2 regions of the Methylobacterium sp. PvP105 genome follow, and region 1 is predicted to be linked to the other one. Evidence: predicted binding sites of a transcription regulator. Region 1 holds the regulator's gene; the other holds the start of a gene.
What was found. Region 1 encodes PhoB, which activates phosphate uptake and scavenging genes when phosphate is short. Its sites were predicted from a motif close to TGTCATNNANCTGTCAT; they were not measured.
Positions count from the first base shown of each region.

Region 1 (15,562 bases):
GCGCGACAGGCCCGGCACCAGCAGGCGCCCGGCGGCGCCCGTCAGGCGCGTGAGCCCGGTGGCGGCGTCGAGGGCCTCGACGACCATGTCGAGGAGCGCGCCGGCCTCGGCCTCGTGGATCGGCACGAGATCGGCGCGGCGCAGGATCGTCTCCGCGGGACCGGCTGCGGCCACCCGCCCGGCCTCCAGCACGATCACCGTGTTGGCGAGCCGGGCCACCTCGGACACGGCGTGGCTGACGTAGAGGATCGGCACGCCGGCCTCGTCGCGCAGGCGCTCGATGTAGGGGAGGATCTCGGCCTTGCGGGCCTCGTCCAGGGCCGCGAGGGGCTCGTCCATCAGCAGGAGGCGCGGCCTCGCCAGCAGCGCGCGACCGATCGCCACCCGCTGGCGCTCGCCGCCCGAGAGTCCCGCGGGCCGCCGGTCGAGGAGATGGTCGATGCCGAGCATGTCGGTCACGGCCGCGAAGGCCGCCGGGTCGGCGCCGCGCCGCGCGAAGACCCGGCCGTAGCCGAGATTGGTCCGGACGCTGAGATGCGGGAACAGCCGCGCGTCCTGGAACACCACGCCGACCTGGCGCCGGTGCGACGGCAGGACCAGGCCGGACGCGGTGTCGACCCACGGGGTGCCGCCGACGACGATCCGGCCCCGGTCCGGCCGCGCGAGGCCGGCGATCAGGTCGATCAGCGTGGTCTTCCCCGAGCCCGAGCGCCCGAACAGGGCGGTCAGCCCCGGCCCGGCCTCGAAGGCGGCCGCGAGCGCGAAGGCGCCGCGCCGGAGCTGGACGTCGACCTGGATGCTCACGCGGACAGACTCGCGTAACAGGAGCCCCGGCGCGTCCCGGCGCCGGCCCGGACTTGCCCGCGATGATCACGGTCCACCACCTCGAGAACAGCCGCTCGCAGCGCGTGCTCTGGCTGCTGGAGGAACTGGAGCTGCCCTACCGCGTGATCCGCTACGCCCGCGATCCGCGGACCCTGCGCGCGCCCCCCGAACTCCTGGCTGTCCACCCGCTGGGCAAGGCGCCGGTGATCACCGACGGCGGGACGGTGGTCGCCGAGACCGGCGCGATCGTCGCCTACCTGACGGATCTCGCCGGCGCGCGGCTGGTGCCCGGACCCGGGACGGAGGAGCGGCGGCGCTACGTCTACTGGTCGCATTACGCCGAGGGCTCGGCGATGCCGCCGCTGCTGCTGAAGCTCGTCTTCGGGCGGCTGGCGCCGGGTAGCCCCTGGCCGCTGCGGCCCCTCGTCCGCCGGATCGCCGACACGGTGCTGCGGGGCTTCGTCGATCCGGACCTGCGCCGGCACGCGGCCTTCTGGGAGGCGGAGCTCGCCGGCCGACCCTATTTCTGCGGCGCCGACTTCACCGCGGCCGACATCCTGATGAGCTTCCCGCTGGAGGCCTTCGCGGCGCGCGGCACGGGCGCGGGCCCGCGCGTCGCGGACTGGCTCGCGCGCATCCACGCCCGGCCGGCCTACCGGCGGGCGCTGCAGCAGGGCGGTCCCTACGCGTATGCCTGAGCGGGCGTCCCGCCCCGGATCGGTCGCCATTCAGCCCGCCCCCAGGCGCCGACCGGCCCGCCGCGCCAGGAATTCCGAGACCAGCAGCGCCGTGACCGACAGCGCGATCGAGATCAGGGTGAGGCGCAGGGCCGGCCCCTCTCCGCCGGGGACCTGCGTCAGCGTGTAGATCGCCGACGGCAGCGTCTGGGTCTCGCCCGGGATGTTCGACACGAACGTGATGGTCGCGCCGAACTCCCCCATCGCCTTGGCGAAGGCCAGCACGGCCCCCGCGAGGCAGCCGGGCAGGCTGAGCGGCAGCGTGATCGTCAGGAACACCGCGAAGGGGTTCGCGCCCAAGGTCCCGGCCGCCTGCTCCAGGCGCCGGTCCACGGCCTCGATCGACAGCCGCATCGCCCGCACCATGAGCGGGAAACCCATCACCGCGCAGGCCAGCGCCGCCCCGGTCCAGCGGAAGGAGAAGACCACGCCGATCTCGGCGAGGGGCGCGCCGAGCGGGCCGCGCCGGCCGAAGGCCAGCAACAGCAGGTAGCCGGTCACGACCGGGGGCAGGATCAGCGGCAGGTGGACCAGCCCGTCCAGCAGGGCGCGGCCGGGAAACCGGCGCCGCGCCAGCAGCCACGCCACGGCGAGCCCGGGCACGAGGCTCGCGAGCGTCGCCACCGTCGCCACCCGCAGGCTCAGGCCGACGGCGGTCCACTCGTCCGGCGTGAGGCCGAGCAAGGGGGCGGCGCGCCGCTACTGGCTGGCGCCGGGCTGCGCGACCACCGTGAAGCCCTGGCGCTCGAAGGAGCCCCGGGCCTCCGGGCCGCGCAGGTAGCCGAGCAGCGTCCCGGCATCCGGGTTGCGCGACTCCCGGGTCACCGCCGCCGGATAGACGATCGGCGGGTGGCTGTCGGCCGGGAAGGTCGCGACCACGTGGACGCTCGGGTCCGCGGCCGCGTCGGTGGCGTAGACGATGCCGAGCGGCGCCTCGCCCCGGGCGACCAGCAGGAGGGCGGCGCGCACGTTCTCGGCTTGGGCGACCTGCCCCTTCACGGCGTCCCAGGCGCCGAGCTTCTCTAGGGCGGCCTTGCCGTACTTGCCGGCGGGAACGGCGTCGATCGTCGCCATCGCCAGCCGCCCGCCGCCGAGTATCCGCGTCAGCGTGGTGCCGAGGTTCGGCGCCAGGGCCACCTGCGGATCCGAGGCGCTGTCCTTCGGCCCCGGGGCGATCAGCACCAGGGCGTTGCGCAGGAGGTCGATCCGCGAGCCGGCCTTCAGCAGCCCGGCCCGGTCGACGTAATCCATCCACGCGAGGTCGGCCGAGATGAACAGGTCCGCCGGCGCTCCCGCCTCGATCTGCTTCGCGAGGGCGTTCGAGCCGGCGTAGGAGATCCGCGCGGTCTTGCCGGTCGCCTTCGTCCAGGCGGCGGCGGCGTCGTCGAGGGCGTTCTTGAGACTCGCGGCCGCGAACACGACGACCGGCGCGTCCGCTCGCGCGGCCCTGTCCGTCGGCGCGAGGGTCAGGGCCGCGAGCGCGCCGGCGACCAGGATCCGTCGGGTCAGGGGCATCGGTGGGAACTCCCGGTCGCGACCCGCTATATACGGCGGGGAACGACGGGGATCATAGGCGCGCGCGGACACTGGGCCAAGGGCCGGCCGCCCCGAGGGGTGGCGCGGCTCCCGTCACGTCAGCCGAGCTCGGCCTCTTGCCGGTCCTTGGGCTCGGCCTCTGCCCGATGCAGGCGGCTCAGCAGGACGAGGAGATGGCCCGGGATGGGCCCGTCCGGTGCGGGGCCGCCGAAGATCCGCTCGCGCGGTCGGGCAGGCACGGCCGCACCGTTGACGACCACGGGCCCGCGGGGGCCGGAACGCCGGGACTTGGTCACGCTGTACGCACCCTGCTCAATCGTGATTCACGTAAAAAGCCGGCAAAAACGCCGCTGTCAGCGGCCGGTTCCGCGGCTGCGGTACATCATTTGGTTAACGCGCGACCATCCTGCCGCATTCCTGGGCACCCGCTCGCGCGAATCTGAGGGCGCGACCTCACCAGGTGCGGATGTCGTGCCGCTCGGTCGGGCGCGTCTCCGGCAGGCCGTTCATGCCGTTCGCGACCAGCACCGCCCAGAGCGTGGCCGCGGCCGTGGTCACGGCCGCGAAGGCGACGCTGATGAGGAGAGGCGCGGTCATGGCGGCACGATCGTCTGTCAAAACCGGCGCGCCGCTCCGGAACGAGCGGCGCGCCCGAGTTGAGGGTCTGGCCTTGGGGAAGCCGAGATTGTTTAAGCACACGCAGTGGCTGTGGACACTGCTTTGGGTCGCGGGAAAGATAAGTATTGGCGCTTGTGACTGTCCGGCAACAACGGGTCGGGCCGCCGGTCCGCTCCGCCGCCCCGCCCCTGCCGGGCCCGTATTTTTTCGCGTCAGCCCCTGGGCTGCGGCCCGGCCCGGCGTTACAGCCGGGCACCATGCTCGAAGGCCTGCCGCCCCACCGCCCGTCCCACGTCCTGCGTCTGCTGACCGACGAACGCTCGGCCCGCGCGATGACCGACCTGCTGGGCGAGATGTTCGATCCCACGGAGACCGCGGTGGCGGCCTTCGAGGACGAGGACGGGCGCACGTGGCGCCTGGAGGCCTATTTCGCGGACGCGCCCGACGAGGACTACATCCGCGCGCTGATCCGCCCGGTCATCGGCGACGCGGCCGACGCGGCGGAATTCCGCACGATCGCGCAGCAGGACTGGGTGCGCGCGTCGCTGGAGGGCCTGAAGCCGGTCCGGGCCGGCCGGTTCCTCGTCCACGGCGCGCACGACCGCGACTCCGTCCGGGGCAATGATCTGGCCATCGAGATCGAGGCCGCCCTCGCCTTCGGCACCGGGCATCACGGGACGACCCTGGGCTGCCTCCGCGCCCTGGTCTCGGAGCTCAAGCGCCGGCGCCCGGTCCACGTCCTCGACGTCGGTACCGGGACCGGGATCCTCGCCTTCGCGGCCGCCAGGGCCCTGCGGCAACCCGTGGTGGCCGGCGACCTCGACGCGGAGGCCGTGCGCACGGCCCGCGAGAACGCCCGCGCCAACGGGCTCGGCCCCTATCTCAAGCTCTACGAGGGGCCCGGGGTCCGCCACCGCCTCGCCGACCGGTCGCGCCATTTCGATCTCGTCTTCGCCAACATCCTGGCCCGGCCCCTCAGGCTCCTCGCGCCGACGCTGGCGCGGGTCGTCGCCACCGAGGGTGTGCTGGTCCTGTCGGGCCTGATCGAGCGCGACGTGCCCGGCGTGCTCTCCGCCTACCGCCTCCAGGGCTTCTCCCTCGTGCGGCGCGGCGTGATCGAGGGGTGGGTCGCCCTTGTCCTGACGCGCGGCGGTGCGGCACCGCGTCCGCGGCGCTGAACCGCGCGGAACCGCCCAGAACTCCGCGCGCGCCGGCGTGTTGTCCGGCCATGAGCCAGACGTCGCTCCACGATCCGCCCGCGGACCCGATCGCCGAGGGCGCCCGCGCCCGGGCGTGGGGCCGTCCCAAGGATGCCTGCCCCTATCCGGCCGATTCGCCCGCGCGCCGAGCGTGGATCGAGGGCTACGACGGCGCGCCCGCGGATCGCGCGCCGGACCTGCCGGTCACGAACGGCTGATCAGCGCGCGGTGCGCAGCCGGCCCGGCCGATCCGGCTCGTCCGCGGTCTCGGCCGGCGCCCCCGCCGTGTCCACCTGTGACACGGGCGCGCCGAGCGCCGCCATCAGCGCGCGCAGGCCGTCGATCCACTCCTCGAGTTCGGCGAGCGAGTCGAAACCGTCGCGGCGGACCACCGTGTCGGGCTCGATCGTCACGACGGCGTCGAAGCGGCCGTCGGGTCTGTCGCTGATCCGGTAGTAAACGCGGCGGGGCATGTCTGAGTAATAAGCGAAAATCCGCGGCGTGATAAGATTGCTAACGATTTTTAAGCACCGCAACCGACCTCCGACCGACTCTTTGTCGTGAGAACAGGGTGTTGCGACGCGGGAGCGGCGGGCGCTAGGCTCCGCGGATGACCGAGACCCGCACGTCCCGACCGCGTCAGCGCTTCCAGAGCTTCGACGACCCGAGCCACCGGAAGGGCGCCGAGCGGATCGAGGCGCTGCGGGCGGCCCTGCGCGCGACCGGGCTCGACGGCTTCGTCGTGCCGCGGGCCGACGAGCACCAGTCCGAATACGTTCCCGCCGACGCCGAACGGCTCGCCTGGCTCACCGGCTTCACCGGCTCGGCCGGGACGGCCGTGATCCTGATGGAGTCGGCGGCGCTGGTCGTCGACGGGCGCTACACCCTGCAGGCGCCCGAGCAGGTCGATACCGGCCTCGTCACGGTGGTACCGCTCGCCGAAACGACGCCGGAGGCCTGGATCGGCGCCAACCTGCGGCGCGATCAGGTGCTCGGCTACGATCCGTGGCTGCACACGCCGGACGGTCTGGCGCGCCTGGAGCGGGCCGTGACCCGCGCCGGCGGCGCGGTGCGGGCGGTGCCGAACCTCGTCGACGCGGTCTGGGCCGGGCGGCCGCGGCCGCCGGCCGGACCGGTGGTGGTCCACCCGGACGCGCTGTGCGGCGAGGCGTCCGCCGACAAGCTCGGCCGGATCCGGGCGGCGCTCGCCGAGGGCGGCTGCGACGCCCTGGTGATCTCCGACCCGCACAATCTCGCCTGGGCCTTCAACCTGCGCGGGGCCGACGTCGGCCACACGCCCCTGGCGCTGGGCTACGCGATCCTTCCGCGCGAGGGGCCGGCCCGGCTGTTCCTCGTCTCGCCGAACGTCGATCCGGCCCTGCGGGCCGCGCTCGCGCCGGTCGCCGAGATCCTGCCGCGGGCGGACCTGGACGACGGGTTGGCGTCCCTGGCGGGCGTGCGCGTCCGCCTCGACGCGTCGACCGGCGCCGTCGCCCTGAAGGAGAAGATCGAGGCCGCCGGCGGCACGGCCGATGTCGGCAAGGACCCGATCACCGGCATGAAGGCGGTCAAGAACGCCGCCGAGATCGCGGGCGCCCGCGCCGCCCATGTCCGGGACGGGGCGAGCGTCGTGCGCTTCCTCGCCTGGCTCGACGGGGCGGCCGCGGCCGGCGGCCTCACCGAGATCGCCGCCGTCGAGGCCCTGGAGGATTTCCGGGCCGCGGGCGGCGACCTGCGCGAGGTCTCCTTCCCCACCATCTCGGGATCCGGACCGAACGGGGCGATCGTCCACTACCGGGTGAGCCGCGCCACCGACCGGACGGTCCGGCCGGGCGAGCTGTTCCTGATCGATTCCGGGGCGCAGTACCCGGACGGGACCACCGACATCACCCGCACGGTCGCGGTCGGCGCGCCGAGCCCCGAGATGCGCGACCGCTTCACGCGCGTGCTGAAGGGGCACGTCGCCATCGCGCGGGCGGTGTTCCCGGTCGGCACGACCGGCGCCCAGATCGACGCCTTCGCGCGGGCGCCGCTCTGGCAGGCCGGTCTCGACTTCGACCACGGCACCGGTCACGGCGTCGGCGCCTTCCTGTCGGTGCACGAGGGGCCGCAGCGGATCGCCAAGACCGGCACGGTGGCGCTGGAGCCCGGCATGATCCTGTCGAACGAGCCGGGCTACTACGCCCGCGGCGCCTACGGCATCCGGATCGAGAACCTCGTCCTGGTCGAGTCCCGCGCGATCGCGGGCGGCGAGCGCCCGATGCTCGGCTTCGAGACGCTGACGCTCGCCCCCTACGACCGCCGGCTGATCCGGCCGGACCTGCTCGAACCCGGGGAGCGGGCCTGGATCGACGCCTACCATGCCCGGGTGCGCGAGACCCTGGCGCCCGGGCTCGACACCGCCGCGCGCGACTGGCTGGAGCGGGCGACGGCGCCGCTGGAGGGGTGAGCCGGCCGCACGGGACCCCGCACGGGACCCCGGACGGGACCCCGGACGCGGTCCATGGTAAGACCCGGCGCCACGGAAACGCCCGCGCCGGGCGAGAGACGCCGCGCGTGAAACCGCGACCGCCCCGCGCGCGAAGGGACAGCATGATCCGCCGCCTCGCCATCCTGATCCTGGCCCTCGCCGCGAGCCTCTCGGCCGCCGCGGCGCAGGGGTTTCCGCAGGGCTTCCGCACGCCCGCGGACCTCGTGCGCGCGAGCCTCGTGGCCGAGCCCGCCGCGGTCGCCGGCGCGCAGCCCTTCACGCTGGCCGTGCGGATGCAGATCAAGCCCGGCTGGCACGTCTACTGGCGCAATCCGGGCGATTCCGGCCTGCCCCCGGAGGTGACCTGGACCCTGCCGGCCGGCTTCAACGCCGGCGCGATCCGGTGGCCGGCGCCGGAGCGCATCCCGATCGCGACCCTCATGAATTACGGCTACGAGGGCGAGGTCACGCTCCTCGTGCCGGTGACGCCGCCGCCGAGCCTCGACCCGGCGGACCCGGTGCGGATCCAGGCGAAACTGACCTATCTCGTCTGCGAGACCGAGTGCGTGCCCGGCTCGGCCGACCTCGCCCTGACCCTGCCCGTGGGCAAGGCCGAGCCGGACCCGGCCAGCGCCGCGCTGTTCGCGCGCGCGCGCGCCGCGCTGCCCGTGCCGGCGCTCTGGCCCCTGCGCCTGTCGAGCCAGGGCGACACCCTGCGCCTCGATTTCGCCGCGACCGGTCTCAAGCCCGAGGCGCTCCGCAACGCCGCGTACTTCCCCTACGCCGAGACCGCGATCGACAACGCCGCCGCCCAGGTGATGACCGTCGACGAGACCGGCCTGCACCTGACCCTCGCGCGGAGCAGCCCGACCGATCCGGTGCCCACCGCGCTGCCCGGCGTCCTGACGGTCGACGAGGTCGACGCCGCCGGGACCCGCCGGCTCGCCTTCGCGTACGGGGACGAGCCGGTGCTCCCGGCCGCCGCGGCGCAGGCCCCGACCGCGCCGAACCCGGCCTCGACCGCGCCGGCAACCTCCGACTTCGACGCGCTGACCCTCGCGACCGCCGCGGCCTTCGCCTTCCTCGGCGGCCTGATCCTCAACCTGATGCCCTGCGTCTTCCCGGTCCTGTCGATCAAGGTCCTGAGCCTCGTGCGGCACGCGGGCGAGGGGCCGGCCCGGCTGCGGCTCCACGGCCTCGCCTACACGGCCGGCGTCCTGGCGAGCTTCCTGGCGCTCGCCGCCGCGCTGATCGGCCTGAAGAGCGGCGGGGCCGCGATCGGCTGGGGGTTCCAGCTCCAATCGCCCGCCGTGGTCGCGGGGCTCGCCTACCTGCTGTTCGCGATGGGCCTGAGCCTCTCCGGCGCGGTCCATGTCGGCGGGCGGCTCGCCGGCCTCGGCGACGGCCTCACCCGGCGCGCCGGCCTGAGCGGCTCGTTCTTCACGGGCGTGCTCGCCACCCTGGTGGCGACGCCCTGCACGGCGCCGTTCATGGGCTCGGCGGTGGGCTTCGCGCTGACCCAGAGCGCCGGCGTGGCGCTCGCCGTCTTCGCCAGCCTCGGCCTCGGCCTCGCCCTGCCCTTCCTGCTCCTGACCCTCTGGCCGCCGGCCCTGCGGGCACTGCCGCGGCCGGGCGCCTGGATGGAGACCCTCAAGCAGGTGCTGGCCTTCCCGGTCTACGCCACCGTCGCGTGGCTGATCTGGGTGCTGGCGCAGCAGGTCGACCCGCGCGGGCAGCTGGCGGCGCTGATCGGCCTCGTGCTCGTGGGCTTCGCCGCCTGGGCCTGGGAGCACGGCCGCGCCGCCGCGCCGCGGACGGGTCGGATCGCGCAGGCCGCCGCGGCGCTGGCGCTGATCGCGGTCGCCTCCCTCGCCGTCACCCTGCCCCGGAGCAGCGCCGCGCCGGCGGCGCAGGCCGCCGCCGACGGGGTCGAGCCGTTCACGCAGGCGCGCCTCGACGCCCTTCTCGACGCGCACCGCCCCGTCTTCGTCGACATGACCGCCGCCTGGTGCATCACCTGCGCGGTCAACGAGGCGACCTCGCTCAACACCAGGGCGGTGCGGTCCGCGATGGCCGAGCGCGGCGTGACCTACATGAAGGGCGACTGGACCAACCAGAACCCCGAGATCACCCGCCTCCTGGAGAAGCACGGGCGCAGCGGCGTCCCGCTCTACCTGCTCTACACCGGGACGGGGGAGCCCCAGGTGCTCCCGCAGATCCTGACCGAGGGGACGGTCCTGGCGGCGCTGGAGGCGGTGCCGGCCGCCGCGGGACGGAGCGCGGCGCTGGCGCGCTGAACCCGTCCGCGGTCCCCGGCGCCTGAGCAGAGACGGCGCGCCGGAGCGATCTGTCGCTCCGACGCGCCTTGGGGCCGCCTCAGGCCTCGAGCGAGAAGGTCTCGTCGAAGGCGTAGCCCGAGCCGCGGACCGTGCGGATCGGGTCGGCCTGGCGCGGGCCGTTCAGCGCCTTGCGCAGCCGCCCGACATGCACGTCCACCGTGCGCTCGTCGATGTAGACGTCGTGGCCCCAGACCCCGTCGAGGAGCTGCTCGCGGGAGAAGACCCGGCCCGGCGCCAGCATCAGGAATTCCAGCAGCCGGAACTCTGTCGGGCCCAGATGCAGCTCCTCGCCGCCGCGACGGACGCGGTGGCCGGTGCGGTCGAGCTCCAAATCGCCCGCCGCCAGCCGGTCCGAGACGTGGGCGGGCTTGGCCCGGCGCAGCAGCGCGCGGATCCGGGCGAGCAGTTCCGGCACCGAGAACGGCTTGACGATGTAGTCGTCGGCGCCCGTGCCGAGACCGCGGACGCGGTCGCCCTCCTCGCCCCGGGCGGTGAGCATGATCACCGGCAGGCGCTCGGTCTCCCGGCGCGCCCGGATCCGGCGGCACAGCTCGATCCCGGAGAGGCCGGGCAGCATCCAGTCGAGCAGGACGAGGTCCGGGATCCGCTCCGCCAGGAGCAGCTCGGCGTCGTCGCCGCGCGCCGCCGAATCCACCAGGAAGCCCTCGGCCTCCAGGTTGTAGCGCAGCAGCGTGGTCAGCGCCTCCTCGTCCTCGACGATCAGGACTTGCATGCTCACGTTCGACGACTCGTTCTACCGGCGGTCCCGCGGATGGTGCAGGAGGCGCCGCCCGGCCTCAACCTGCACGGTTACTGGCCCCGGCCATGCCCGCAGGAAGGCCGGGGTCGGGGGCTCACGGCGCCTGGAGTCCGTCCACCGTCGCGTAGTTCGACGCGTCGTTCTTCGGCCGGTCGCCCGCCAGGGTCTCGCCCGTGGCGAGGTAGTGGATCGTCTCGGCGATGTTGGTGGTGTGGTCGCCGATGCGCTCGACGTTCTTGGCGCAGAACAGCAGGTGCGTGCAGAACGAGATGTTGCGCGGGTCCTCCATCATGTAGGTCAGGAGCTCGCGGAACAGGGAATTGTACAGGGCGTCGATCTCACCGTCGCGCTCCCAGACGTCGTGGGCCGCCTGGACGTCGCGGCTCGCGTAGGCGTCGAGCACGTCCTTGAGCTGGCCCTCGGCGAGGTCGCTCATGTGGCGCACGCCGAGCACGATCTTCTGGGCCGGAGCCTGGTCGGAGATCGCCACCACGCGCTTGGCGACGTTCTTGGCGAGGTCGCCGATCCGCTCGAGATCGCCGGAGACGCGGATCGCCGAGATGGTCTCGCGCAGGTCGATCGCCAGCGGCTGGCGCCGGGCGATCAGCAGCACGGCGCGCTCCTCGATGTCCCGCTGCAGCGCGTCGAGGCGCTTGTCGGCGAGGATCACCGCCTGGGCGAGCGTGTCGTCCCGGCGCACGAGGGCATCGGTCGCCTCCGCGGTCATCTTCTCGGCGACGCCGCCCATCTCCGAGATCGAGCGACGCAGGTTCTCCAAGTCGGTGTCGTAGGAGGTGACGATATGGCCGGGCATGGCGGATCCTTCGATGGGGTCCCGGGGACGGCCCTCCGGGAGGTTTGCGGATCCGCCGACGCGCCGGAGACGCGAGCGGCGGTCCCGGGACCGGAGCGGCCCGGCAGACTAGCCGAAGCGGCCGGTGATGTAGTCCTGCGTGCGGCGCTCCGTCGGATTCATGAACATCCGGTTGGTCGGACCGAACTCGACGAGCTGCCCCAGATACATGAAGGCGGTGAACTGCGAGATGCGCGCCGCCTGCTGCATGTTGTGGGTGACGATCACGATGGTGAACTCGTCGCGCAGCTGCTCGATCAGCTCCTCGATGCGGCCGGTGGAGATCGGGTCGAGGGCCGAGGTCGGCTCGTCGAACAGGATCACCTCCGGACGCTGCGCCACCGTCCGGGCGATGCACAGGCGCTGCTGCTGGCCGCCCGACAGGCCGGTCCCCGGCTGCCGGAGCTTGTCCTTCACCTCGTCCCAGAGGGCGGCCTTGCGCAGCGATTCCTCGATCCGGCCGTCAAGCTCGGATTTCGGCAGCTTCTCGTAGAGGCGCAGGCCGAAGGCCACGTTGTCGTAGATCGACATCGGGAACGGCGTCGGCTTCTGGAACACCATGCCGATGCGCGAGCGCAGCTCGTTCAGGTCGACGGAGGGGCTGAGGATGTTCTCGCCGTCGAGCAGGATCTCGCCCTCCGCGCGCTGCTCCGGGTAGAGGCTGTAGATCCGGTTGAAGCAGCGCAGCAGGGTGGACTTGCCGCAGCCGGAGGGGCCGATCAGCGCCGTCACCTGCCGGTCGTGGAAGTTGAGGTTGACGTCCTTCAGCCCGTGGAAGCTGCCGTAGTAGAAGTTCAGGTCCTTGACGGCGATCCGCACGGGGCCGCCCTCTTCGGCGCGGTTGCGGTTCAGCTCGACCGTCGGGATCGCGGAGGCGGCGTTCATCGTCGTGTCCTCGAAAGGGGGCTCAGCGCGAGGCCTGCGGCTTGATCACGAGGCGCGCGATGATCGACAGCGCCAGGATGGTCGCGGTGATCAGGAGCGCGCCCGCCCAGGCGAGGCCCTGCCAGTTCGGGTAGGGCGAGAGGGCGAACTGGTAGATCATCACCGGCAGGTTCGCGACGCCGCCCATCAGGTTGGCCGAGAACCAGGAATTGTTGTTGAGCGCGGTGAACAGCAGCGGCGCGGTCTCGCCGGCGATGCGGGCGAGCGCCAGGATGATGCCGGTGACGATGCCGGCCGAGGCCGCCCGCCAGGTCACGCTCATGATCACCGTCGAGGGCGGCGCGCCGAGCGCCGCGCCGGCCTCCCGCAGGGTTCCGGGGACGAGGCGCAGCATGTCCTCGGTGGTGCGCACGATCACCGGCACGGCGATGATCGCCAGGGCCACGCCGCCGGCCCAGCCCGAGTAGGTGCCCATCGGCCGCACCATCAGCGTGTAAACGAACAGGCCGATCAGGATCGACGGCGCCGAGAGCAGGACGTCGTTGAGGAAGCGGATCAGGGCCGCCAGCTTCGAGCCGCGCCCGTACTCGGCGAGGAAGGTCCCGGCCATGACGCCGACCGGTGTGGCGATCAGGATGCCGATCCCGGTCAGCACGAGGCTGCCCAGGATCGCGTTGGCGATGCCGCCGCCCTCGGAGCCCGGGCCCGGGGTCGGGTTGGTGAACAGGGTGGGCGTGAAGCCGCGCACGCCCTGGACGATCAGCATCACCAGGATCGAGCCGAGGACCAGGGCGCCCACCACCGTCGCGGCGGTGCAGGCGACGCGCAGGGCCCGGTCGGCGACGCGGCGTCCCTGGCGGACGCGGCCGGGGCGGCGTTGGGCGGCCGGGGCGATCGTGCTGGAGGAAACCATCGCGCGTGCTCCTCAGGCGGCCTTGACGCGGCGCGTCAGCAGCCGGGCGATGATGAGCACCACGAAGGTGATCACGAACAGGATGCAGCCCAGGGCCATCAGCGCGTTCAGCTGGAGGCCGTCCGCCTCGTTGAACTCGTTGGCGATGCGCGACGCGATGGTCGAGCTCGGGTCGAAGATCGAGGCCGAGAGCCGGTTGGCGTTGCCGACCACGAAGGTCACCGCCATCGTCTCGCCGAGCGCCCGGCCGAGGCCGAGCATGATCGCGCCGATGATCGAGACCGCCGCCTGCGGCACCAGCACGTGGCGCACGACCTCCCAGGTGGTGCAGCCGATGCCGTAGGCGCTCTCGCGCAGCACGGTCGGGATCTGGTCGAGCATGTCCCGGGCGATCGAGGCGATGAACGGCACGATCATGATCGCCAGGATGATCCCGGCGGTGAACACGCCGACGCCCGACGGTACCCGGGCGTAGAACAGCGTGCCGACGATCGGCATGCCCTCCACGAGGTTCGAGACCGGGATCTGGACGTAGCGCGCGAAGAGCGGCGCGAACACGAACAGGCCCCACATGCCGTAGATGATGCTCGGCACGGCGGCGAGCAGCTCGATCGTCATGGCGACCGGCTTGCGGGCCCAGCCCGGGCAGAGCTGGGTGAGGTAGACCGCGATGCCCAGCGAGACCGGCACGCCGATCAGCAGGGCCAGGAAGGCGGAGGCGACGGTCCCGATCACCGCGACCAGGGCGCCGTACTGCTCGGTCCCGACGTTCCAGGCGCTGGAGGTCAGGAAGCCGAAGCCGAACTCGCGGAAGGCGGGCCAGCCGCCGTACAGGATCGAGCCGAGGATGCCGGCGAGCACGAGCAGCACCAGCAGGGCCGCGCCGTACGAGCAGGTCCGGAACAGCGTGTCGAGGCTCCGGCTCGGCGCCTTCCGCGCGGTCGCGGTACGGGTTCGGCCGAGGGCGATCGATTCGGTCAAAGCGGGCATCCGCGGTTCTCTGCGAAGGGGGGCGTGGTAGCGCGCTGCGTTCCCGGAAGCGAGGGAGGAGGTTCTCACCTCCTCCCGGCCACGCTCACATGTTGAGGACAGGCTTGCCGTCCTTGCCCTTCACGTCCTTCCACTCCTGGTGGATCAGTTCGACGACGTTGTCCGGCAGCGGGACGTAGTCGAGGTCGGTGGCGAGCTTGTCGCCGTTCTTGTAGGCCCAGTCGAAGAACTTCAGCACGGCGGCGGACTTGGCCGGATCGGCGGCGTCCTTGTGGACCAGGATGAAGGTCGCCGCCGTGATCGGCCACGCCTCCTCACCCGGCTGGTTGGTCAGCGAGATGCCGAAGCCCGGGGCGGCCTTCCAGTCGGCGCTGGCGGCCGCGGCCTGGAACGCCTTGTCGTCGGGCTGCGGGTACTTGCCGGCCTTGTTCTGCAGCAGGGCGTAGGAGAGCTTGTTCTGCTTGGCGTAGGCCGACTCGACGTAGCCGATCGCGTTCGGCACCTGCTTCACGGTGGCGGTGACGCCCTCGTTGCCCTTGCCGCCCTGACCCACCGGCCAGGAGATCGTCGTGGCCGCGCCGTACTCCTTCTTCCAGGGCTCGGAGACCTGGGACAGGTAGGTGGTGAAGATGTTGGTCGTGCCCGACGCGTCGGAGCGGTAGACCGGGGTGATGTTGGCGTCGGGGAGCTTCAGCCCGTCATTGAGCTTGGCGATCCGCGGATCGCTCCACTTCGCGATCTTGCCGGCGTAGATGTCGGCCAGCACGTCGCCGGTGAGCTTGAGCTTGCCCGGCTCGATCCCCGGGATGTTCACGACCGGCACGACGCCGCCCATCACGGTCGGGAACTGGACGAGGCCGTCCTTGGACAGCTGCTCGGCTTTCAGGGGCGCGTCCGTGGCGCCGAAATCGACCGTCTTGGCCTGGATCTGCTTGATGCCGCCGCCGGAGCCGATCGACTGGTAGTTGAGGCCCGAGCCGGTCTCCTTGCGATAGGCCTCGGCCCACTTGGAGTAGACCGGGAAGGGGAACGTGGCGCCGGCGCCGGTGATATCGGCGGCGAGCGCCGCGGACGCCAGCTGAACCGTCGCGAGGCCGACGGCGAGCGCGTAAGCGAAGGGTCTCAAAGGAATCTCCGTTGCCGTCGGGCAAGAGCCTGCGCTGCCCCGCCGGCAAGCCCATGCCCGCGGCAGAGCCCTGCGGCCGATCTTCCGAAGAGACCCAGCGCCGGCCGCCCGATGGCCGGGCGGTTACGACAAGTAGATGACACCCGGATGACACGCGGGGTGACACGGCGCTCCGCCCGGGCGCGGCACGGTTCCGGGCTCTCGCGCGTTCCTCTCTGCCAGGAGCGGCAGCCGGCAGCAGAAGGACGCGCGGATCGTGGGCGGCGACGAGGTGGGTGCAGCGACGGAATCCGATCCGGCCTGGCAGGCCC
Region 1 covers NZ_JAGIPA010000001.1:3,499,110-3,514,671, forward strand. Annotated here, with positions in the region: gene modC (molybdenum ABC transporter ATP-binding protein) at 1-804, opposite strand, end outside; gene J3A75_RS17135 (glutathione S-transferase) at 867-1,523, shown strand; gene modB (molybdate ABC transporter permease subunit) at 1,554-2,246, opposite strand; gene modA (molybdate ABC transporter substrate-binding protein) at 2,262-3,077, opposite strand; gene J3A75_RS17150 (hypothetical protein) at 3,197-3,337, opposite strand; gene J3A75_RS17155 (hypothetical protein) at 3,552-3,695, opposite strand; gene J3A75_RS17160 (50S ribosomal protein L11 methyltransferase) at 3,974-4,894, shown strand; gene J3A75_RS17165 (Rmf/CrpP family protein) at 4,945-5,133, shown strand; gene J3A75_RS17170 (hypothetical protein) at 5,134-5,388, opposite strand; gene J3A75_RS17175 (aminopeptidase P family protein) at 5,526-7,364, shown strand; gene J3A75_RS17180 (protein-disulfide reductase DsbD family protein) at 7,508-9,682, shown strand; gene phoB (phosphate regulon transcriptional regulator PhoB) at 9,762-10,457, opposite strand; gene phoU (phosphate signaling complex protein PhoU) at 10,579-11,298, opposite strand; gene pstB (phosphate ABC transporter ATP-binding protein PstB) at 11,407-12,222, opposite strand; gene pstA (phosphate ABC transporter permease PstA) at 12,245-13,135, opposite strand; gene pstC (phosphate ABC transporter permease subunit PstC) at 13,148-14,125, opposite strand; gene pstS (phosphate ABC transporter substrate-binding protein PstS) at 14,211-15,251, opposite strand; gene J3A75_RS17215 (hypothetical protein) at 15,508-15,562, shown strand, end outside.

Region 2 (15,562 bases), 2.4 Mb from region 1:
AAGGCGATCGCGGCCGCCCGCGCCAAGGCCGTGGAGCTCGGCACCCAGATGTGCATCGCGGTGGTCGATTCCGGCGGGAACCTCAAGGCGTTCCACCGCATGGACGATGCCTGGGTCGGGTCGATCGACATCGCCCACAAGAAGGCCAAGACCTCGGTGTTCTTCGGCATGATGACCGGCCAGATCGGCCAGCTGTCCCAGCCGGGCGGCCCGCTCTACGGGATCGAGCACTCGAACGACGGGCTGATCACCTTCCCGGGCGGGATCCCGATCGTCGATGCCGACGGCGTGATGTCGGGCGCCATCGGGGTCAGCGGCTCGACGGTGGAGAACGACCACACCGTCGCGGAGGCCGGCGCCAAGGCCATCGGCCGGACCGAGCTGCCGGCCCATCCCTGGCGGACCTGAGCCGGAAGGCCTGTCAGGGGTCGCGCCGCGCCAGCGCGCGGCCGATCCCGAGGAGCAGCATCCCCGAGACCGACCGCAGATAGGGGTCGCCGTGGCGCTCCAGCGCCGCGTGGATCTGGATGCCGTGGTCGGCCGCGGCGTTCAGGTCCGCCCCGCTCGCCGCCCCGCTCATCGTGCCGTTCGTGGCGCCGCTCGTGGCGCCGTTCGTGCTGCCGGTGACCACCGCGGCCCGGATCCCGTGCCGGTGGAGGTCCGTGACGTCGATATAGGCGCCGCGCCCGTGCAGCCGGCCGTCCGAATCGGGCGACAGGCAGCCGCGGTTGAGGATCCAGCGGGTCTCGCCAGTCCCGGTCACGACGCGGAATTCGAGGGAGACCGGGCCGCCGGTGTGGCGGACGTGGCGGATCCGGCCGAACACCCAGTCCCGGTCCGCCGGGTGGATGCGGCCGAGAGCGGCGTCCAACGGCAGCGGTGTCCCGGCGAGCCCCGGATCCCCCGCCATCAGCGAGGCCGCGCCCGAATCCAGCACGGACCGGCCGGCCCGGACGTCCGTATCCCAGACCCCGACGAATCCGGCGGCCTGCAGGGCATCGGCTGCCGTGGAAGTCAGCGCCATGGAATCTCCTCCGAACTGGCTACAATCTGAGATTGTATGGTGGCGGACAGACTGATCCGCAGCACATGCGGCTCACAACGCCGAGATCCAGGATCGGCTGCGCGATCGGCTTCTGACACGGCGTCGCGGACCCGCGCCACCGGGTTGCATTGCGGATGACAAGCATTCGATTCCGGGCAATCCCGTTCTCGACAATCATCGTCGCCCCGGTTCGGCACAAAGACCGGATTCAGAGCGCCGCGTTGCGGACAATTCGATCACAAATGATCGGTAGACGCCGCAATCCGGCGGAAATCCGCACTTCTGCCCGTGGATCGCCGGGCGCCACCCGGCGCCGGCGGCGCCCGACAGCGGGGACGCGCGCCGGGCCTGCCCTGGTGCGGGTTGCCGGTGCGCCGTAACCTGCACCTTCCGGTACGCATTCGGCCGAGAGGCCCGCAGCAGAGACGCCATGGACCGCACGGTGGACCGCATCAATCTCCCGCTCTCGCAGGACCGGCTCTGGGCCAGCCTGATGGACCTCGCCCGGATCGGCGCGCTGCCCAACGGCGGCAACGACCGGCAGGCCCTGACCGACCGCGACGCCGAGGGGCGCGCCCTGTTCCGGCGCTGGGGCGAGGCGGTGGGGCTGACGCTCACCGTGGACCGGGTCGGCACCATGATCTTCCGCCGTCCCGGGCGGGATCCGAGCCGCAGGCCCGTGGCGATCGGCAGCCACCTCGACACCCAGCCCACCGGGGGCAAGTTCGACGGGCCGCTCGGCGTGCTCGCCGGGCTGGAGATCATGCGCGCCCTGCACGAGGCCGGGATCGAGACCGAGGCGCCGCTCCTGCTGATCAACTGGTGCAACGAGGAGGGCGCGCGCTTCGCGCCGCCGATGAGCGGCAGCGGCGTCGCCATGGGCATCGTCCCGGAGGCCGACATCCTGGCGACCCGGGACCTCGCGGGCCACGCCTTCGGCGACGAACTGCGGCGCATCGGCTGGCAGGGGACGGCGGACCCGGCCGCCCTGCGGGAGATCGGCGCCTATTTCGAGCTCCACATCGAGCAGGGCAAGCGCCTGGAGGATGCGGGCCTCACCATCGGGGTGGTCGACCGGGCGCTCGCCCAGATCTGGTACGAGATCACGGTGCTCGGCGAGGAGGCCCATGCCGGCAGCCCCATGGCGGGCCGGCGCGACGCGATGATGGCCGCGGCGGCGCTGATCGCGTCGCTGGAGGGCATCGCGGAGGCGGCGGTCGGCGCGGGCGGGGAGCGCGGCCGCGCCACCGTCGGCGTGCTGCGGGCGGAGCCGGCGAGCCGCAACATCACGCCCGGCCGGGTCTGGTTCAGCCTCGACACCCGCCACGGCGACACCGCGCAGCTGGAGGCGATGGGCGCGCAGATCCGGGCCCGGGCCGACGCCCTGGCGGCGGAGCGCGGCGTCGCCGTCCAGGTCGCGGAGTTCTGGCGGGCGCCGCCGACCCCGTTCGACCCGGTCCTGGTGGACCGCGTCCAGGCGGCGGCCGAGGCGCGGGGCCATGCCTGGACGCGGATGCCGACCGCGATCTACCACGACGCCGTCTACTGCGCCCGCGCGGTGCCGGCGGCCCTGGTGTTCTGCCCCTGCCACGGCGGGATCAGCCACAACGAGGCCGAGAGCATCACGCCGGGCTGGGCCGGGGCCGGTCTGGAGGTCCTGGCCGACGCGGTGCTGGCGACGGCGGGCCTCGCCGGTCCTCGGGCCGGGCAGGCCTGAGCGCGGCGCCGCCGAGCGCGCACGAACGGAGACTGGGTTCTCGCATGTCCGACGACAACGTCATCCGCCCCGCCTTCGGCGTCCCCCGCAATCCGGCGCCGGAGCCCGATCCGGTTCAGGCGCCCCTGCGCGTCTTCGGCACGGGGGCCGGCCACCGGGTCGGCCTGATCCACGACCCGTCGGCGGTCGAGGGCGACGTCATCCGGATCGTGGTCGGTCCCGAGGACGAGCCGGGGGTCGAGACCGTGGCGCTGCTCCCCGCCGACGCGGAGGCCGAGGCCGAGCGGATCGGCTTCGCCATCCTGCGGGCGCTGGAGGTGGTCGAGGGCGCGGTCTGAGCCGCGCCCGGCGCGCCGGCCGGATCGCGGTCTGAACCGAAGGGTGGGCGGTGCGCGTTCTCGGAGGGCGTGAGCGGCCGGCGCGAACGGTCGCCGGATCGCCGGGAGGGACGGATGACGGGCGCTCGGATCAGCAGCACGGAGATCGCGATCCCCGCGCGGGCCGGACTGGTCTGGTCGGTGCTGACGGATCTGGATTCCTACCCGGCGTGGAACCCGTACATCCGCAAGGCGGAGGGCCGCCTGCGCGAGGGCGCGCGCTGGCGCCTGGAGCGGACCCTGAACGGCCGCGCCTACCGGGCGCGCGAGGTGACGGTGACCTGCTGGGAGCCCGGCCGGCGGCTCGCGTGGCGCGGCGGTATCCCGACGCCGCCCCTGCTCATCGGCGAGCACGAGGTCCGGATCGCCGAGACCGCCGACGGCGTCCGCCTCGTCCAGGCCGAGACCGTCGCGGGCCTGCTCGCCCCCGGCCTGTTCCCGTGGCTGCGGACGCGCATGCAGGCCCGGTTCGCCGCGATGAACGAGGCCCTGCGCGAGGAGGTCGCGCGCCGGCTGGCCGAGAGCGCCTGACCGCCCCAGGCCCGTCCCGGCCGCCTCAGGCTGCCCCGATCAGGCGACCGGCTTCGGCTTGACGATCGGCGAGCGGGTCAGGCTCTCGATCGCGCGTCCCGGCCGTCCGGCCTTGCGGGCGATCTCCTCCTCCTGCTCTTCGATGAGCTGCCGGGCGGGCTCGTCGCCGTCGAGGCCGCCGAGGATCTCGGCCGGCACGCGCCGGTTCGAGGCCCGGGACCCGTCCGTGAAGACGATATCGAACAGAACGGAGCCCCGCTCCTGCGGTCTCGACTTGATGCGCTTGGCCATAGGTGCTGATACGCCGCCGGAATCGGTCGCGGCAAGGCGCGGTGCCGGGCGGGGGGTTGCGCGGCGCGCACTGCCGGGCCCGCGCGCCGCCCCGCTCCCGCCGCGATCCCTCCGCCGCCCGCACGACAGGGCGCCGGCAACCGAGGACGCGCGCGTGATACCCTGGGTTCATCTCGATACCGGGTCCGTGCCCGGCGGCGGCACCGACCTGCGCCTGATGCGGCGCGGCGACGAGTTCGCCATCATGGCCGACACGATCGAGCTGATGAACAACCGGCGCAGCGGCTCGGAGGTGGCGCTCGCGGCGATGACCTGCGCGCGGCTCCGGGACCGGCCCCGGGCCCGGATCCTGATCGGCGGCCTCGGCATGGGCTTCACCCTGCGGGCGGCCCTCGAAGGCCTCGGGCCGGAGGCGCAGGTGGTGGTGGCCGAGCTGGTGCCCGCCGTGGTCGCCTGGGCCCGGGGGCCGCTCGCCCACGTCTTCGCCGGCTGCCTCGACGATCCGCGGGTCGACCTGCAGGAGGCCGACGTCAACCGCCTGATCCAGGCCGGCCCGGAGCGCTACGACGCGATCCTGCTCGACGTCGACAACGGCCCGGAGGGGCTGATGCGCAAGGCGAACGACCGGCTCTACGACAATTGGGGCCTCAAGCGCGCCCGCTGGGCCCTGCGGCCGGGCGGCATCCTGGGCGTCTGGTCGGGCGCCCCGGACCGGAAGTTCAAGAGCCGCCTGCAGCGCTCCGGCTTCGCGGTCGACGAGCAGCGCGTGCACGCGAGCGGCCGGGGCAGCGGCCCGAAGCACGTGGTCTGGCTCGGGACCCGGACCGAGGGGCGGGCCGAAGGCCCGGGCCAGGGGGACCAGCGCCGGAGCGACGACCGGGCGGCGGGCGGCTCCGGACCGCGCGGTCCGGCCCAGGGCCGGCGGCGGCCGGCGCGCTAGGGCGGCCCTCGAGCGTGCCGCGGCGGTCCGGACCACGAGCGTCTCCGGTCCGGGCAACCCCGCCACGCCCCTGTGCCGCGCGGGAAAGGGGCTCCGCGCGGCGGACGGCCCGGGCTCGGCGATCGCGCCCCCGCCCCGACCCGGAACGGCTCCGCCGGCCGGGGCTGCCGCGCACGGTCGCACCCCCTGTCCCGGCGCGGGAGGCTCACGCACATTCCCGGCATGGGTGCGACGGGCGGGCATCTCTACACGGTCGAGGTCAGGCCGAGCCGGCATGATCCCGGCCGCTTCACCTGGGCGATCCGCGACCGCGGCAAGCTGGTCCGGGGGTCGTACCGCCCTCACACGTCCGAGCACGCGGCGCGCGCCGTCGCGGAGGCCGAGATCGAGCGCCTGATCGGCCAGGACGGTCGGGCCGGCGGCGCCTAGACCCGTTCCTCGCGCGGCCCGATTTCAGGTCCGCTCGAAGGGTGACGCGCGCCGCGCGGTCGACGCCCTCGCGGCCCCCGCGCGGCATCATGCGGAATTCGCATGGCCGCGCGGTCGGACCCGGGCACATATGCATGCCTCCGCGCCGCCCGATCCATTGCATGCCGCAATGCGGCAATCTATGTTTGCATTGCGGGATGGCGATGGCGTCGCGATCCCGCTGCCCTTCTTGGGCGTTTCCTCCCTAGACTTCGGGCCGCTCCTTCGGGAGTGGCCTTTTTTGTTCGCGCCGTCCGACCCGCGACGCGGTCGGTTCGGCGACGTGTCGCCCGAGCGGAACTCGGAGCTTGGCGGTACGTTTTTCCGCCATGGAACACTATCGCTCCACCCTCGGGACCACTGCCGTTGCCGTATTCGGGCTGGTGGCGGCCGCGCATATTCTGCATCCGGGCAATTACGAGGTGCAGACGCGCCCCGCACGTCCGGCGGTGACGGACGCGGCACCGGTCACGCAGAGCGCCTGGGTCGATCCGCCGGCCAAGCTGGCCGCGCCGGAGACCACCGGCGCGCTGGCGGCCGTCCCGGCGCCGCGGGTGGCGGCGGCCGTCCCGGCCACAGCCATGCCGGCCGCACCGCTCCCCGCCGAGATGGCGCGCCCGGCCGAGCCGCCGCGCAAGACCGCGGCGCACCGCGCGAAGGGAACGGAGCGCGGCGTCCATCGGGCAGCACGCCTCCGCCACGCCTCGGTCGTCCGCACCGCGGAATCCGACCGGCCGGCGGCCGCCGCGCCGCAGACCGCGCCGGTGGCCGCCCCGTCGCAGAAGATCGATCCGATCGGCGACATCATCCGCGGCCTCGGCTTAGGCCGGGACGGCTGAGCCGGTCCCAGGGCCCGAATTCCTACTCGACGTGGAGGGTGAGCTTCATCTTCGGGTGAATGCCGCACTGGATGACGAAATCGCCCGGCTCGACCAGCGTCAGCCGCGTCTCGGCGCCGGGTTCCTGAGCGCCGGCATCGAACGAGAACCGCTCCGCCTCGATGAAGGCGTGGTGGGTCAGGCGCGCGTCGCCGTTGCGCAGGGCGATGGTGTCGCCGCGGCGCAGGTACAGGTCGGTCGGCATGTACCGGCCCGCCTTCTGCAGCACGATCCGGGTCGCGGCCGGGAGCGAGGCCCGGGCCGTCTCGAGGCCGATACCCGCCCCGGCCAGGGCCAGGATCCCGGCGAACACGAAGGGGCGCAGGCACCTGCTGCGGAGGGACATGACCGATATCCAGACGTGACGCGCTGCGGGCCGGACTCCGCGGGGCACTGGCCGTGCGGCCGCGCTTGCCGCCGCGCGCATGGTGCGATGCGGCCCCTCAACCGGGCACTACGATGTCCGGTAAAACTTTAGCGATATAGACCTATGTAGAGCGTTGATACAGATAAATAAATCGGTTTATCTGTATTCGGTGTGAGTTTCCGCGCTGTCACGGCGGCATCCCCGCGACGCCAGGACGGCCCGGACATGCTCGCGGAAGACCTGGACACGGGCCGGCAGCTCGCGCCCGGCCAGGGTGACGGCGCGCAAGGTGCTGCTGCGGGTCGCCCACGGGCCGAGCACGCGCACGATCTGCCCGGCCTCCACGGCCCGGGCGGCCACGAGGCTCGGGAGGTGGCCGATCCCGGCGCCCGCGAGGGTGAGACGGAGCGCGGTCGCGAAGTCGCTGACCCGGATCGCCGGGCTCAGGGACAGCGGCTCCGTGCGGCCCCGGCCGTCGGAGAGGGTCAGCCCGGCCGTGCCGATCCGTTCCCGGGCGAGGATCAGGTCGTGGTCGCGCAGGTCGGCGAGGTCCGCCGGGGCCGGGCGGCGCTCCAGGTAGGCGGGGGCGGCGTAGAGGGCCAGCGCCAGGGTCGCGAGGACCATCGCGCGGTAGCCGGTCTCCTCCGCGCCGCCCAGCCGCAGGGCGAGATCGATCCGGTTGGCCGCGAGGTCGAGCCGCGCGTCGGTGTTGAGCATCTCCACGGTGATCTGCGGGTAGGCGGCCCGGAAGCTCGCGACGATCTCGGGCATCACCTCGATCCCGAAATCGATCGAGGTCGTGATCCGCAGGTGCCCCGCCGGCACCGTGCGGGCGTCGCGGGCGGTCTCGGCCGCCTCGTCGAGGAGCGTCAGGCTGTCCTGCGCCTTGGCGTAGAAGGCGAGGCCCTCGGCGGTCGGCGACACCGCCCGGGAGGTTCGCGCCATCAGCCGGACGCCCAGCGCCTGCTCCAGGCGGGAGATCCGCCGGCTGACGCTGCCCTTGGTTTCCTGCAGAGTCGCTGCGGCGGCCGTCACCGTGCCGAGATCCACGACGGCGCAGAAAGCCCGCACATCGTCGAGCCCGCCCCGGAAGGTTTCCGTTCTCGCAACCATGGGGTTCCGGATAGCAGGCTCAACCGGTGCCGTGAACGGGTCTACACGGCGGCTGCGGCGCAGCGACTCGCGCTCGGCCGTCTGCTCTGCAGGAGACACCCTTGAAGTCGATTCTCGCCTCCGGCCTTCTGGCCCTGCTGGTCGCCACCCCGGTCGCCACCCCGGTGCTGGCCCAGACACCGCCGACCCGCGACCCCGCCCAGATCCAGGCCGGCACCTACGCGGTCGACCCCGGCCACACCCAGGTCGGCTGGCGGGTCTCCCACATGGGCTTCTCGAACTACGCGGGCGGCTTCTCGGACGTGTCCGGCACGCTGGAGCTGCAGCCGAAGAACCCGGCCGCCGCCAAGCTGTCGGTGAAGATCCCGGTCGCCTCGGTGACGACGACCAGCGCCAAGCTCACCGACGAGCTCAAGGGCGACCAGTGGCTCGACGCCGCCAAGTTCCCCGACATGACCTTCGTGTCCACCAAGGTCGTGCCCGCCGGCAAGGACCACGCGAAGGTGACGGGCGACCTGACGCTGCACGGCGTGACCAAGCCGGTGACGCTCGACGTCACCCTGGTCGGCGCCGGCGTGAACCCGCTGAGCAAGAAATACACGGTCGGCTTCGAGGCCACCGGCACGCTCAAGCGCTCCGAGTTCGGGGTGAAGACCTACGTGCCGCTGATCGGCGACGAGCTGCACCTCACGATCGCGGGCGCCTTCGAGAAGCAGGACTGAGCTGGGAGGATCCGCCATGGCGAACGGGGTCTCCGCGCGGCGGTACTCCGCCGTGGCGATCCTGCTGCACTGGGCGAGCGCGCTGGGCGTGCTCGTCCTGATCGGTCTGGGCCTGACCATGACCCATGCGGGGTTGGCGCCGCTGCGCCAGTTCCAGCTCTATCAGTGGCACAAGTCGGTCGGGATCACCGTGCTGGCGCTGACCGCCCTGCGCGTCCTCTGGCGCCTGACCCACCGGCCGCCGCCGCACCCGGCCGGGATGCCGGCGCGGGAGCGCCGGGCCGCCGCGGCGGCCCATCACCTCCTGTACCTGCTCCTCGTCGGGCTGCCCCTGACCGGCTGGGCCGTGGTGTCGCTGTCGCCGTTCAACATCCCGACGGTGCTCTACGGGATCGTGCCCTGGCCGCACCTGCCGCTGGCGGGCCTCGCCCCCGACCCCGCCGCCGAGGGCGTCCTGAAGCGGGTCCACGCCCTGGGGGCGTGGTTCCTGGCGGCTCTGCTCGCAATCCACGTGGCGGCGGCCCTGCGCCACCACCTCCTCCTGCGCGACGACGTGCTGCGCCGCATGCTGCCGGGGCGCAGCACGTCGATCACCCCGACCGTGGAGCCGACCCGATGAACGCGCGTCACCTCTGCCTGCTGGCAGCTCTCCAGGCCGCCACCCTGCCGGCGGCGGCCGCCGAGTGGGCGGTCGATCCGGGCAAGAGCGCCATCCGGTTCTCCGGCGTGCAGGTCGGCGTGCCGTTCACCGGGCGGTTCGAGCGGTTCAAGGCCGACATCGATCTCGACCCCGCCAAGCCCGAGGCGGGGCACGCGCTCGTGCTGGTCGACCTCGCCAGCGCCCGGACCGGCGACGTCCAGCGCGACGAGGCCCTGCCGCAGAAGGACTGGTTCGACGTCAAGGCGGGGAGCGAGGCGCGCTTCGAGGCGACCCGCTTCGTCGACAAGGGGCAGGGCGACTACGCGGCGATCGGGACGCTGACGATCCGCGGCACGAGCCGGCCCGTGACGCTGCCGTTCCACCTGACCCTGGCGGGCGACACCGCGCGCGCCGCGGGGCGCGTCGGCCTCGTCCGCACCGAGTTCGGGGTCGGGCAGGGGGCCTGGGCCTCGGGCCAGTGGGTGGCGCTCGACGTCGGAGTCGAGGTCGACATCGTCGCGACGGCGCGGCCGGCAGTCGGACACTGACGCGGGCCGCGCGCGGCGACAGGCGGACGGTCCGAATCCCGCGGGCGCCCGGACTCGTCCCGGCGCGCCCGCTACCCCGGTCGGTCCTCCGAGCCCGTCCCCAGCGCCCGCTGGACCATGACGCTGTCCGACCAGTGGCCGTACTTGAAGCCGACCGCCCGCAGGTAGCCGACCCGCTCGAACCCGCAGGCCTCGTGGAGCCGCAGGGAGGCCGCGTTCTCGGCGTCGATGTAGCCGATCATCTGGCGGTAGCCGCCCGCCGCGCAGGCCTCGATCAGGGCCGGCAGCAGGCGCCGGCCGATCCCGGCATGGAGGTGGTCGGGATGCACGTAGATCGAGTGCTTGAGCGTGTAGCGGTAGGCGGGCCGCTTCCGGAACGGCACCGCGTAGGCGTAGCCCGCCACCGCGCCGTCGCGATCCGCCACGAGGTGCGGCAGGCGCTTCTTGCGCATGGTCTTGCGCCGGCGCTTCAGGTCGTCGGGGAGCAGCCGGTCCTCCTCGGCGACGCCGACGTCGCTGACGCCCCGGCTGATGTGGTGCTCGTAGATCGCCACCATCGCCTCGACATCGGCGTCCGAGGACGGGCGGATGACGATGTCGGGGCAGGACCGGGCCGGGACCGGGCCGGGCGTCTCGACCTCGATCTCCATCAGACCCCCTCCCGCGCCACGTAGGTGTGGAAGCGGATCCGCCCGTCCGGGTCGACCTCGCGGTAGACGCCCTGGATCTCGGCCTCGAAGCCCGGGAACAGGTTGGCGGAGGCCTCGAACATCTTGAAATAGTCGAGCATGGGCTTGGCCCTTTCGTCCAGGCGCTCGCCCGGCAGAACCGTGCCGATGCCCGGCGGGTAGACCAGCATCAGCGTGGTGGCGATCCGCCCCTCGGCCTCGGCGATCGGCACGTAGTCGACCGTGTTGCGGGTCAGCAGCTGGGCGGCCTTCTTGGGCGGCATCACCATCTCGGGCAGGTGCTCGGGGGCGAATTGGCGCCGCTGCAGTGCGGAGGTGCCGGCCTCCCGGTGGAAGGCGTGGAACTCGCCGCAGAGGTCGCGCAGGCGCACGCCGCGGTAGCGGTTCGGCCGGCGGTTGACGAATTCCGGCATGGCCTCCTCCAGCGCGACGTTGTCGTCGTGGAGCCGCTTGAAGGCGACGAGGCCCGAGATCAGCGTGCCGGCCTTGGAGGATTCCACCCCCGGGGTCAGCAGGAAGAGCAGCGAGTTCAGGTCGTTCTTCTCGGCGACGATCCGGTTCTCACGCAGGTATTGCGCCACGATCGGCGCCGGCACGCCGTGCTGGGCGTAGGCCCCCGTGTGCCGGTCGAAGCCGGGGGTCAGCACGGTGAGCTTGTTCGGGTCGGTGATGGCGTAGCCCGGCGCCACGTGGCTGAAGCCGTGCCAGCGCGCGCCCGGCTTCAGCTCCCAGTGGCGCGGCGTCGCGGCGAGCTCGTCGGTCGGCACGCTCTCCCACGGCACCTCGGCGCCGTCGGCGTTCACCGTCACGTCCGGCACGAACGGGTCGAAGAACCAGCGCCGGGCAGGGTCGCGCTCGTTCTCCTCGAACTCGCGCCGGATCGCCCGGACCTTCTTGCGCCACTCGATCCCGAGGCGGATCGTGTCGTCCCACAGGATCATGCCGGAGCGCCCCTTCATCATCTGGGCGCCGACGTCGAGGGAGGCGAAGAGCGGGTAGAAGGGCGAGGTCGAGGCGTGGACGAGGAAGCTCTCGTTGAGCCGCTTGTGCTCCACCCGCCGGGTCTGGCCGCGGATATGGCCGTCCCGGGTGTGGATCTGCGAGGCCTGGCTGAAGCTCGCGAGCTGCTTGTGGGTCGACTGCGTGGCGACGATGCCGGGCGAGGTCTCGTCGAGGCCCGTCAGCCCCATGGCGAAGCGCCTTGCGTAGAGCGGGTGGAACTTCATGAAGCCCGCCCAGGCCTCGTCGAACAGGATGTAGTCGCAGAGGTGGCCGATCTTCTCCAGGATCTCCTGGGCGTCGTAGATCGTGCCGTCGTAGGTGCACTGCTCGATCACCGCGACGCGGAACGGCCGCTCCCGGCGCCACGCCTCCGGATCGGTCACCAGCGGGTTGCGGCGGATTTTTTCGCGGATCCGGGTCTCATCCAGGGCCTCATGGAAGATCGGCCCGATCAGCCCGTAGGCGTTGCGGTCCGTCTCCAGGAAGATCGGGATGCCGCCGCCCAGGAACAGGGCGCCGTGGTGGGCCGCCTTGTGGTTGTTGCGGTCGAACAGGACGAGGTCGTCCTCCGCCACCAGGGAGGACAGGACGATCTTGTTGGACGCCGAGGTGCCGTTGAGGACGAAGTAGGTCTTCTCCGCCCCGAAGATCTTGGCGGCCTCCTTCTGGGCCTTCAGCGCCGGGCCCTCGTGGGTCAGCAGGTCGCCGAGGTCGAGGACCGAGTTGTCGAGGTCGTCGCGGAAGATCGCCTCGCCGAGGTGCTCCACGAAGATCCGGCCGATGGGGGACCGGTTGTAGAAGATGCCGCCGTTGTGGCCCGGGCAGGTCCAGAGCTGGTTGCCCTTCTCGGCGTAGTCGACGAGCGCGCCGAAGAACGGCGTCTTGAGGGTCTCGGCGTACTGCGTGACCCGGCTGACGAGGCCGCGGGCGATGAATTCCGGCGTCTCCTCGGCGAGGAAGATGTAGCCGTCGATGAAGTCGAGGAGCTCGACCGGGATGTCCTCCAGCCGCTTGCGGCGGACCATGATGACGATCGGCATCTCCAGGCCGCGCCGGCGCATCATGTCGATGAGGGCGGCCGCCTTGCCGTCGAGGCCGCGCTTGCCCCAGTCGACCACGAGGCAGCCGACCGCCGCGTCGGTCTGGACCGCGATGGCCGCGTCCTCGACGCGCCGGGCGCGCACCACCTCGAAGCCGCGCTGCTCCACGGCCGCGACGATCTGGTTGACGCGCGCGCCCTCGAGATCGTCCGGGTCGAAGGCCGGGGCGCACATCAGGACCGTGAAGCGGCGGTGGAAGTCCATGGAGCCCTCTCTGGCCTCGGATGCAGCGGGTGGCTTTCCGGCCCGTCTGCGACGATTGCATGACACGGTGCGCGGCGGGCGGTCGCGGTCCGGACGAAAGGGCGTGATCCGCCGGGGGCGGGGATGTCGGGAGCGCGGCCCTCCCGCCCGCTCCCTCATCCTGAGGTGCTGGAGCGAGGCGGAAGCCTCGAAGGAGGCCTCCAGAGGCCAGCGCGATCCCTGGAGCCTCCCCTCCGAGGCCCGCCGAGGCGGGCACCTCAGGATGAGGGTGTTGGTCGGAGGCCCGTCGCGCGGCCCGCGGCGGTCCCCGGTCTCAGGGTGTCACGGCGCGCGGCGCCGCTCCCAGACATCCGGGTTGACCAGCCCGCCCGGCCGCCGGCCGGCGAGGACGTCGACCACGCGGGTCGCGGCGGTCTCGGCGGTGCGGATCAGGGCCGCCCCGGTGGAGCCGCCGACATGGGGCGTCAGGATCGCCCGGGGCTGGCGGGCCAGCGGGTGGTCGACCGGCAGCGGCTCCTGGGCGAAGACGTCGAGCCCGGCGCCCGCGATCGTGCCGGCCTCCAGCGCCTCCACCAGGGCCGCCTCGTCGATCAGGCCGCCGCGGCTGGTGTTGATCAGGAAGGCCTCCCGCTTCATCCGGGCGAGCTGGTCCCGACCGATCAGGCCGCGGGTGCCCGTTGTCAGCGGCACGTGCAGGGAGACGATGTCGGCCTCCGCCAGGAGCGCGTCGACCGAGGCGGCCCGCAGGGCGCCGGCATTGGCGAAGTCGGCGTCCGGGCGGCTCGGGCCGTAGGCCAGTACCCGCAGTCCCAGGGCGGCGGCGAGCCGGGCGGTCGCCTGCCCGATCGCCCCGAAGCCGACGAGACCCAGCGTCAGCCCGGCGAGCTCGATCAGCCGGGCGGTGAACTTGAAGCTGTCGTCGCCGGTCCGGACCGAGCGGTCGGCCTCCGGCAGGGCCTTGGCCAGGGCGAAGATCAGCGCCAGCGTCTGCTCGGCCACCGAGACGGCGTTGGCGCCGGGCGTGTTGACCACCACGATCCCGGCCGCGGTCGCCTCGGCGGTGGCGACGTGGTCGGTGCCGGTGCCGTGCACGCCGATCACCCGCAGGGCCGGCGCCGCCGCGATGGCGCGGGCCGGGAAGCCGGTGTTGCGGGTGATGACGGCGACGCAGTCGGCGACCTCGCGGGCCAGCGTCTCGGAATCGGTCCCGCTCGCCGGGCGCGGCTCCAGCCCGGCCGCGCGCAACCGGTCGAGGCCCGCCGCGTGGATCGGCTGGACGATGAGGCACGGACCGGTGATCACGGGAAAACCTCTGCACAAGAGGAGGGGTGACGGGCAAGTTTCGCGCCGGGCCCGTCTAGGCGGGGTGGGCAACCCTGGCAACCGGGCGCCCCGGTCCCCGCCGCGGCGACCCGCTCGGACGCGCGATCCATACCCGATCGCGGCCGGGTCGCGCCCCGCCCGGCCCGACGATCCCGGCCGCGCGCCTCGGCCGAGATCCGGCCTCGCCTTCCGCGAAATCGCCGGCTCGACCGTGCGACGATGGCCGAGGCACTGATAAAGATGTCGTTCGGCGTATGAGGTCAGTATAGAACGTGTTCAATATCGGTCCTCCAGATCCGTCCCGCGCGCGGCGGCTGTAATTGTAATTACTCCAAATGTATTTTTGACATCTGTAGAGATATTTGCTGCCTTGCTCCGTGATTCGGAGCCTCCGTCGCGACAATGCGGTCCCACGACTTCTCAATACCTGTTTCCGCGCGGACCCGGCGCCGACGGCGCGCGGCCCGGCCGGTTCTCCCGATGGCCGTCCTGCTGGGCTTCGTCGGTTCCGGGCCGCACGCCGCCCGCGCGGAGGAGGCGGGGGCCGGCCGGGATGTCCAGCTCGGCGAACTCTCGGTCGAGGGTGCGGCCGCGCCGCGCGGCCCGATGCCGGCCTATGCCGGCGGTCAGGTGGCGCGGGGCGGGCGCCTCGGCCTGCTGGGCGATACCGAGACGCAGAAGGCACCCTTCAGCATCGCCAGCTACACCGACACGCTCATCCGGGACCGGCAGGCGCGGACTTTGTCCGAGACCCTGGTCCTCGACCCGTCGGTGCGCGCCACCCAGACCACGGGGGCGCCGTTCGACTCCTTCTCCATCCGGGGCTTCCCGGCCAACGAGAACACCAGCGGCGAGGTCGCCTTCGACGGGCTCTACGGCATCGCCCCGAGCTTCCGCATCTTCACCGACTACGTGGAGCGCATCGAGGTCCTGAAGGGGCCGTCCGCCGCCCTGACGGGGGTGTCGCCGAACGGCGCGGTCGGCGGCGTGGTCAACATCGTCCCCAAGCGCGCCGGGGCGGACCTGACGCGCGTCACCCTGGATTACGGCTCGTCCGCCTGGGGCGGCAGCCAGGTCGACGTCGCCCGCCGCTGGGGTCCGGGCCGGGAATGGGGCGCCCGCGTCGTCGGCAGCCTGCACGGCGGCGCCACGCCCTTCGACCGCCAGACCGAGACGACCGGCGTCGGGGCCCTGGCCCTCGACTACCAAGGCGACCGGTTCCGCGCGTGGCTCTACCTGCTGGCGCAGACCGACCGCTTCGACGCGCCGCTGCGCCCGTTCCTCCTGCGGGCCGGCGTGCCCGTGCCGCGGGCGCCCGACGGCCGCCTGAACCTGACCCAGCCCTGGGAGTATTCGGACGTCGACGATCGCGGCGGCCTGCTGCGTACGGAGTACGACCTGACCGACCAGGTCACGCTGTTCGCGGATGTCGGCGGCGGGCAGACCGGGGTCGAGCGCTACTTCCAGTCGGCGCCGACGATCCTCAACGGCCGCGGCGACACGACCAGCACGCCGCAATTCTACGCGCTGGGCGTCGACCGGCTGACCTACGACGGCGGCGTCCGGGCCCGGTTCGAGACCGGCGTCATCCGTCACGCCCTGACGGT
Region 2 covers NZ_JAGIPA010000001.1:5,935,078-5,950,639, forward strand. Annotated here, with positions in the region: gene J3A75_RS28885 (GlcG/HbpS family heme-binding protein) at 1-408, shown strand, start outside; gene J3A75_RS28890 (PAS domain-containing protein) at 422-1,024, opposite strand; gene J3A75_RS28895 (Zn-dependent hydrolase) at 1,476-2,762, shown strand; gene J3A75_RS28900 (hypothetical protein) at 2,807-3,100, shown strand; gene J3A75_RS28905 (SRPBCC domain-containing protein) at 3,215-3,670, shown strand; gene J3A75_RS28910 (hypothetical protein) at 3,710-3,961, opposite strand; gene J3A75_RS28915 (spermidine synthase) at 4,116-4,901, shown strand; gene J3A75_RS28920 (hypothetical protein) at 5,124-5,330, shown strand; gene J3A75_RS28925 (hypothetical protein) at 5,699-6,208, shown strand; gene J3A75_RS28930 (hypothetical protein) at 6,231-6,593, opposite strand; gene J3A75_RS28935 (LysR family transcriptional regulator) at 6,771-7,727, opposite strand; gene J3A75_RS28940 (YceI family protein) at 7,829-8,449, shown strand; gene J3A75_RS28945 (cytochrome b) at 8,466-9,068, shown strand; gene J3A75_RS28950 (YceI family protein) at 9,065-9,637, shown strand; gene J3A75_RS28955 (GNAT family N-acetyltransferase) at 9,709-10,287, opposite strand; gene J3A75_RS28960 (Orn/Lys/Arg decarboxylase N-terminal domain-containing protein) at 10,287-12,632, opposite strand; gene J3A75_RS28965 (hydroxyacid dehydrogenase) at 12,954-13,934, opposite strand; gene J3A75_RS28970 (TonB-dependent receptor) at 14,436-15,562, shown strand, end outside.
Region 2: J3A75_RS28960 (Orn/Lys/Arg decarboxylase N-terminal domain-containing protein) is a predicted target of PhoB. The motif match lies at 12,681-12,697, and genes of this name have one in related genera.